2 regions of the Neobacillus sp. 19 genome follow, and region 1 is predicted to be linked to the other one. Evidence: riboswitches for the same ligand, from Rfam matches in the RefSeq annotation. Region 1 holds a riboswitch; the other holds the start of a gene.

Region 1 (4,433 bases):
GCTGACAAGGATTCGAACATTCTTCTAAAGAAAGAAGATGCTTCATCAAAAGAACAAGCATATACGGGAACGGCACAGACGGAGTTAGCGAAAGGCGGAAGCATAAAAACGGCTGTTTATGATGCCGATGTAGAAAGCGGTAAGGTATTTACCTACTGGATTCCGGATCCGCAAGCGCAAATACTTATACCAGTTTCCACAATTATCAATGATACCGAGGAGCAATCTTGGCTTACTGTATATACCAAGAACATGGAAAATTTAAAAGAAGCGGAATGGGGGTTATCAGACTTCTATCCCTTAAAGGTGACGATGGTGCTAGATGAAAAAACAAACACTGTCTTGGTTGATGTTCCGGCCGACCATCAGTATGGACAAGGGGCTGCCACCGAAACCAATTTTTTAAATATATTAAAAAAGGACATAGCCTCTAATAGCAGCAGTATTAAGAAAATTAAATTTTCTACCAATGGTGTACCGGGAATCGAACTTGGGAATTATGGGTCGATGAACGAATTAGATGTTGTTCAAGAAACAAAACATGCTTTTTTATTTTATTATCCTGAAGGTAGTGAAATTCCATATTTAACAACCACTAAAGAAACATTTAACGATATTAATCAGGCGATTGAAGCAATGAAGTCAGATCAGCCGCAATTGGGATTAAAGAGTTCACTAAAGCCCCTGCTCCCATTACACGATGTGTCTGTCATTGATAAAACATTATATGTATCATTAAAGGGAAATACTAGTCTGCAAGACAACCAGCAGACAACAACTTCTTTTGAGTCATTACTAATGACAGCAAAGGAATTTGGACTTGAAAAAGTAGTAGTTAAGGATTCTGTGCTCCCACATATCGGTCCATTTGATTTATCATTAGAGCAGAAGGTTCCATTAGCGCCAAATTTGCAGAATATAGATTGATTCTTTAAATCAACCAACCTGGTTGATTTTTTTTTATGAATAAAATAGCAAAGGTCTCCAAATTATAACAACTATGCTTAGGTCTCTTCTCAGTTGTGCATTGTGGTCTAAACGTGAACCAATGCACATATGGTGTGGAGGAGAGGACAAGATATATTAAGGAGGATATAAAAAGAATGCGTGATTATATTAAAAGATTTTTAATTGCCATTATTATGGCGCTCTGTGTAAGCTTATTATTTTTAGGAGGTAAACATTCGGAGGCAGCGGGTGTTCAAGAATCTAAGAGAATGTATGAACAATGGATTTGGCCGGCAGACGGTGTCATTTCCGATACATATGGAACAAGGCAAGGAAAACATAAAGGAATCGATATTGCTGGAAAATTGGACGCATCAGTGCTGGCTGTTGATGATGGAACGGTTGTCAAGTCCTACTATTCTAATACATATGGTAATGTGATTTTTATTAAACATCCCAGTAATTTTGTAACGGTTTATGCTCACTTAAACAGACGGATAGTGTCAGTTGGCCAAACGGTTAAACAAGGTGATGTAATCGGAAAAATGGGAAGGACTGGACAAGCTACCGGAACCCATCTTCATTTTGAAACTCATCAATTAGAATGGAGATATGATAAGAAATATGCATTGAACCCAGAAAAGATTTTGGGTAAGGCAGATGTCGGTGAATTCGTCCAAGGAGGCATTGCAAGTATTGGAAATCATGTCTTAGCAGCAAACAGCCTGCCGCATATGGATGGCGGTACATCGCAAATTAACACTGTAAAATATACTGTTAAACAAGGGGATACTCTATCCGCTATTGCTCGAAAACAAAATACTTCTGTAGAAAGAATTAAACAAATAAACAATCTGACAACTGATCTCATTAAGCCAAATCAAACGTTAATTGTTCAATAATATCCTAGAAACCCGTTGGCATTTGTCAGCGGGAATTTTTTTACTTTTAGAAAAGTGACAATTAAAGAACATAGGAAACCTTATACTTAACAAATAAGAATTTCTTTAGTATAATAAAGTTGTAATTTAATATCGATCTATCTTCGGGGCAGGGTGAAATTCCCGATCGGCGGTATTTGGAGCAATGCTCCATGAGCCCGCGAGCCTTTATAAGGCAGGATTTGGTGCGATTCCAAAGCCGACAGTATAGTCTGGATGGGAGAAGATGGAGGTTCTGCAGACGTTCAAAAAATGTTGATTTATCGAACGTTTATTAAGCGTGCCTTTGTAAAATCCCTCAAGCGATTTGTCTTGAGGGATTTTTATATACTTGGGCCGTCTTTTGGCTGAACCTCTCTTCCTTATGCGATGGATCAAAAAAGGAGAGAGGAAGATGAAAGAAATGAAGAAAACGAAGAAAATATCGGTAAAAGCGTATGTGTCAATTGGGATGTTGAGCAGTATAGCCTACCTATTAATGCTTTTAAATTTCCCGCTGCCGCTATTCCCTAATTTTTTGTTTGTCGATTTCAGTGACATTCCTGCATTGATTGCCGCTTTAATTTTCGGGCCGATAGCAGGAATATTAGTAGAGTTATTTAAGAATATTCTAAATTATATAGCGACAGGAAGCCAAACCGGTATTCCTGTAGGCCATATTGCCAATTTCCTAGCAGGAATTGTCTTTATCCTGCCAACTTATTTTGTTTATAACAAACTCAGGACTAAAAAGGGAATGACCCTTGGATTAATCGCTGGGACCGTAATAATGGGCGTTGTAATGAGCATTTTAAATTATTTCTTCATATTACCAGCCTACACAGTTCTCATGGGTTTTCCAGATATGCGTAATTTAGTGGTACCGGCAATCCTGCCTTTTAATATTCTAAAAGGTATCATGATGTCTGTTATCTTTATGCTGTTGTTTATTCGGTTGCAGGCATGGATTAAAAAATTATCAACAACTGTAAAAAGTGCATAAAAAAGCAGCAGGGAATTTCTTTATCCCTGCTACTTTTTATTTTATAAAGTAAAAACCCCGTCTGAAAAGACGGGGATTAGTAGCTTAAGAATATTACATGGGTAAAAAGATTATTCGAATTTTGTTGGGTTACCATCGAATGCTTCGTCTGCAACTTTAATTGAATCCGTTGGGCATCCTTCAAATGCATCCATCATGTCATCGATTAAAACATCCGGAATTTCAACGATTCCTTCGTTATCGTCAAGAGTTACATATGCAATGCCTTCATCATCGTAATCATAAATATCTGGTGCTGCTGCGCCACATGCACCACATGCGATGCAAGTTTCCTTATCAACAATCGTGTACTTTGCCATGAAAAAAAACCTCCCAGTTAAATAACAATAATTAGTTTAACATGTTTCCCAAGAAAAAATGGAAACGCATTACTCATATCTATTGTAAATCTGTATCAACAACTTTTCAATAGAAAAATACTAATTAAACATGGGAGCATTAAATTCAATTTCACAAACTTATACATTTTAGAATAACAAGTCCCTTCATTTCATGGTAAAATAAAATAAGAAAAATCGGAGAATTTGTCGATATAATGTAGAAAAAGTGGTGTAGCAAAATGCTGCAAGTTGAAGCCATCATTCTTTATTGTTTACAACAGCTAAATAGTGACCGGACAATTTACTCTGTCTATCACCTTTTGAATGGAAAAAAGTCATCACAAACGCTTCAGGATGCTCATTTATTTTCTTTGAAGAGATTTTTTGGGATTTACGAAACATTAACAAGGGAATCCTTCGATGAAATAATCGATTCGATGTTCAGAAACCAATGGATTCACCGTTCGGGGGAGCAGCATTATCTTCTAACGCATTCTGGCAAATTGTTTTTAGAAAAGAATCCATTGCCATCCTATATAGATGGGTGGAGCTATCACTCATTTACTTCAGTGTTTTGGGAAAGACTGGCTCTATTTATTCAGGTTACGTCAAATCTTGTGTATGGGGAGTCAGGGTATCTCCCCATACAGAAAAACAAAGATGTTCATCGCTGGATGAAATCTTCCTTAAAGCAACTCAGAGTGTCAAAGAAAGAGTTAGGCAGGATTGTATACTCCGAGTTGAGAGAATGCCTTAATGATACGAAGGATATCGATCCCTCTAATCTGGTATTTCGATTAACTGGTTTTCAGCAAATTGGTCTAACTCCACATCAACTGATGAAAAGGTTAAATAGTGACATTCATAATTACCATATTGGTTTTATTCATACACTTCATTATTTGATACAAACGATTCAGCAAAATCCTAAGCGCTTTCGTGTGTTAACACTTCTTATCCAAGATTTTCATCAGCGGGATGAATTAACTCTTTCATCTAGACGAACATGGAATTTATTAAGCCAAGGCTTATCCCCTGACAAGATTGCTGAGTTCAGACAGTTGAAATTAAGTACGATTGAAGATCATCTTGTAGAATTTGCCTTAAATGTTGATCATTTCTCAATAGATTCCTATGTTGACAACGCGTTACAAATAAAGATTTTAGAAATATCCCGGCAGA
Region 2 (4,433 bases), on a different contig from region 1:
ATCCCGCTAGCTAACGCTGTTGCAGAAACGCCTTTGGCTGCTTCGTTACAAACATAGTCAAAATGAGGTGTTGAGCCTCTGATGACTGTTCCAAGCGTAATGACCGCATCATACTTTTTACTATTTGCCATTTTTTGCGCGATTAGCGGTATTTCGAACGCACCCGGTACCCAGGCGATATCCACGTCGGCGTCATTTACGCCATGTCTTTTAAGAGCATCCTGTGCACCGCCCAATAACTTACTGGTAATAAATTCGTTAAACCTGCCAACAACAATTCCAACTTTTAATCCTGTGCCAACTAAATTTCCTTCAAAAATATTTCCCATGTTGATCACTCCATCCGCTTAATTTTGCGTGTTCATTTTCTAATATTGTAACAAATGCCCTAGTTTGTCGTGTTTCGTTTTTAAATAATTGGCATTTTCCTTACGCATTTCCATTTGCAGAGGCACCCGTTCGACTACCTCCAGATCATACCCTTTTAAGCCTTTTATTTTTCTGGGATTATTTGTTAATAACATCATTTTTTTAATCCCTAAGTCCTTCAAAATTTGTGCACCGATGCCATATTCTCTTAAATCAGCGCCAAAGCCAAGTTTTTCATTGGCTTCAACGGTATCGTAGCCTTCTTCTTGCAGTTTATATGCCCTTAATTTATTGAGCAGCCCAATGCCGCGTCCTTCCTGGCGCATATATAACAGAACTCCATTTTCGGCTTGATTGATTTGATTTAATGCGGCATGCAGCTGTGGTCCGCAATCACATCGGTATGATCCGAATACATCACCAGTCAGACATTCTGAGTGAACTCTGACTAAGACTGGAGTTTCAGGATTAATCTTCCCCTTTACTAATGCCACATGCTCTTTCCCATCAACTAGGTTCGAATATCCGACCGCCTTAAACGTGCCGAATTCTGTAGGTAAATCGATTTCTACTTCACGTTTAATCAGGTTTTCTGTTTTGTTCCGATATTCAATCAAGTCTTTAATGGTAATCATTTTAATGTTGAGTTCGTCGGCAATTTTTCGCAGCTGTGGGACCCGTGCCATTGTTCCGTCCTCATTCATAATTTCACAAATAACACCGGCCGGTTTGGCATCGCATAATCTGGCAAGGTCCACAGCGGCTTCTGTATGCCCTGTTCTTCTTAGGACCCCGCCCTTTTTGGCAACGAGCGGAAATACATGTCCGGGCCGTTTGAAATCTGCCGCTTTTGACTCCGGATCCAGTAAACTTAAAATCGTTGCTGACCGTTCAAATGCAGAAATCCCTGTGGTTGAAAATTTATGGTCAATCGTGACGGTAAACGCTGTCCCATGAGAATCCGTGTTATTCGAAACCATCGGCATTAAATCTAACTTTTGCGCTAATTCTTCTTCAATCGGAACACATACTAGTCCTCTGCCATGTGTCACCATTAAATTAATCACTTCCGGGGTAGTCTTTTCAGCTAGAGCGATAAAATCCCCTTCATTTTCGCGATCCTCGTCATCGCAAACAATAACCACCTTACCATCCTTTAAATCATTCAAGGCATCATCAATGGTATCAAACACCGCTATCACTCCTTTTTATTGGTTTATTTGCCAGTAACCCGCATTAATAAAATCCATTGTCTTCTAAAAATTTTTCCGTTATTCCAGATTTTCTTTTTTGCTGCGATTCACCTGTAAGGTTGTTGATAAAATGACCTACATATTTTCCAATCATATCGCATTCCAAGTTAACGATATCCCCTGAACCCTTTTTCCCCAATATCGTTTCCGACATGGTGTGTGGGATTAAAGAGATAGTAAAGCTATTCTCTGTTACTTCGAAAACAGTCAGGCTTGTCCCATCTACCGTAACGGATCCCTTCAAAATGACATATCGTAAAATTTCAGGAACCGCCTCAATTTCGTAATAAACCGCATTTTCCAATGCCTGTTTCCGTTTAATGATTCCTGTTCCATCAATATGTCCTGAAACAAAGTGACCGCCAAATCTCCCGCCAGCTGCCATCGCTCTTTCTAAATTAACCTGTGACCCCCGTTTAACAGTTTGCAAACTGGATGCTTTAACGGTTTCAGGCATCACATCAACAGTGAAGTGCTTAGCCGAAAAAGAAGTAACCGTCAGGCAAACCCCATTAACGGCAATACTGTCTCCTAGATGAACATCTTTAAGAATCTTTTTCGCTTCAATGGTGAGAACAAACGATGCCCCAGTCCGCTGGATATTCGAGAGCACGCCAATTTCTTCAATGATCCCGGTAAACATAATAGTTTTTTCTCTCCTTTAAAAAGGAATAATAAAGACCCTAAAGAAATCGTCTCTTTAGGGTCTTAAAAAATGGCAATAGGAAATAGAGGCTTAAAGATAGATATTTTTCGCCCTACCCTTAATCCTTGTATTCCTTCTCCCATCCAGACTTTAACTGTCGGCCCTGGAGTTTCACCAGATCCACCGTTTACCATACATGTTAAACGGGTCACGGACTAAGAAGCAAAAGCTTCATCACCGCCGGTTAGGAATTTCACCTGACCCCGAAGGAAATTATTAAATATATGATTACATCTTAGTACAATTCTTCTTAACAGTAAAGAAAACTGCATTTATTTGATTTTGTTCACATTTCATATTACCTATTCCTATTATTTATAGGTTTTAACAGGTACATAAATTTCAAAATGAAGATCGTCTAAGCCATTTTGCAGTTTATGCTCTTCCTTAAAAATTTCCAAACATAATGCATAATGATCCCGTTCATAACCATACTCCTCCATCCAGGCAAACAATCGGTTGTACGTTTCCAACACATTCTCAAGACTGCCTTTATGAACCGTGTTAACATAGTTTTTACCAGGAATCGTAAAACCAATCATACCTTCCGGGATCTCGTCAAGTTTTTCAACAGGCTTTGTTACGTAATACGTGAATTCTGTTTCCCTGCTATGAAATGGAGCGATTAAGAAAGGTTCCCTCGTCTGATGTGAAACCTCATTCAGACGTTCCCTCATTTTAGTAAAAAGCTCTGGAATCGTGCTCATTTCCGAGTATGTACCGTTCCACGAAATACCGACCACTTTTGTTTCTTCTCTTTTTATCACTTGGATACCCAAGCAAATCCCCCCTTTAATACAATCATATTTCTATTATTCTAATAATATCCCTTAAATTCCTGCTAATAAAATTCGACTAAATTTTTATTCTTCAATAGTTTTATACTGTAAAAAAAAGGCAATCTTACGTTTAGTATACCTATCTTACGTTATTTTAAAATACTTTGCTGCACATCAAAGACATTCCATAAGAAGGTTGCAAAAATAGCGGAAAAAACCCAAGCCAGCAGCGGATACTTATAATGGACAGCCAGTACAGAAAACATAACAAAACTAAATAAAGCGGATCAGCCCAAATTCCATCCATGTTTATGGACCAATGCCCCTAATTTTAAATCAGAAAATTCATTTATTGTATAGATCATCGTCCAAAAGAAAATATGCAGGATTTTTTTCCACATGTCCTTCGGCATATGCCCAAGAAAAATGCTAATTGTAACAGGATATTTAATTAACATAATCAGGATGGCAATATGAGTATGTTTAGCCCATTTTGTATCACTGCCAATTGGAACATACTCCCACATACTGTGCTTAAAAAACATAAATTGATAAACAAGATCCCCTACCATTAAGAATAAGAAAGTTGGATAATAGGCTTTCCAATTTTTCCAATCCCCCCATTTTATTGCTAAAATGATAAAAACCGCGCCGTAGACAACATTCAGACTCACTTGCAGGCTCCTTCACATCCTTCTTACCTGTATTTTTTCCAATTAATTGTAAATTTATTACAAATTTAAGAAAAACCAATAGACCGTTTGATATTCTCAAACGGCCGTAAACAATCTTATTTCACTTTTTGTGGCAATGCCAAATTCAAACCTTTGGCTACTCGCTCGCCATATTCCGGGTCTGCTTTGTAGAAATGCTGAATTTGACGCAGCTTAATATCCTCCCGTTCAACCGGCTTCATTGCTCCAACGATTGTCTCTACCAATCGAGACCTTTCTTCCTCTGTCATTAGACGGTATAGGTCGCCCGCTTGTGTGTAATGATCGTGTTGGTCATATGAAACCTGCTCTGCAACACCTGTAACCTGAAAGGCAGTTTGTTTATGTTCAGGTGCTTCTTTCGGACCGCCAAAGCTGTTTGGTTCATAGTAAACCGAACCGCCGCCATTATTGTCAGAACGCATCGCGCCGTCACGTTGATAATTATTCACTTCAACCTTTGGACGGTTAATCGGGAGCTGGTTATGATTCGTGCCTACACGGTAACGGTGGGCATCGGCATAAGCAAAAATACGACCTTGAAGCATCTTATCCGGTGATGCTTCGACCCCAGGTACCATTGTACCAGGTGAGAAGGTTGCCTGCTCGACCT

The links. Region 1 has a riboswitch for FMN ahead of ACO1D1_RS16250 (ECF transporter S component). Riboswitches for the same ligand answer to the same signal wherever they lie in the genome.
Region 2: linked by a shared signal. The riboswitch ahead of ribE (riboflavin synthase) and the one ahead of ACO1D1_RS16250 (ECF transporter S component) in region 1 are both predicted to bind FMN.

The regions. Positions count from the first base shown of each region.
Region 1 is NZ_JBMPZU010000052.1:32,125-36,557, reverse strand. Features, by position in the region: gene ACO1D1_RS16260 (hypothetical protein) at 1-927, shown strand, start outside; gene ACO1D1_RS16255 (peptidoglycan DD-metalloendopeptidase family protein) at 1,104-1,850, shown strand; FMN riboswitch at 1,986-2,121, shown strand; gene ACO1D1_RS16250 (ECF transporter S component) at 2,284-2,871, shown strand; gene ACO1D1_RS16245 (ferredoxin) at 2,982-3,230, opposite strand; gene ACO1D1_RS16240 (helix-turn-helix domain-containing protein) at 3,491-4,433, shown strand, end outside.
Region 2 is NZ_JBMPZU010000030.1:21,516-25,948, forward strand. Features, by position in the region: gene ribE (6,7-dimethyl-8-ribityllumazine synthase) at 1-329, opposite strand, end outside; gene ACO1D1_RS07565 (bifunctional 3,4-dihydroxy-2-butanone-4-phosphate synthase/GTP cyclohydrolase II) at 369-1,562, opposite strand; gene ribE (riboflavin synthase) at 1,606-2,265, opposite strand; FMN riboswitch at 2,396-2,543, opposite strand; gene ACO1D1_RS07575 (GyrI-like domain-containing protein) at 2,640-3,107, opposite strand; gene ACO1D1_RS07580 (CBO0543 family protein) at 3,395-3,781, opposite strand; gene katA (catalase KatA) at 3,898-4,433, opposite strand, start outside.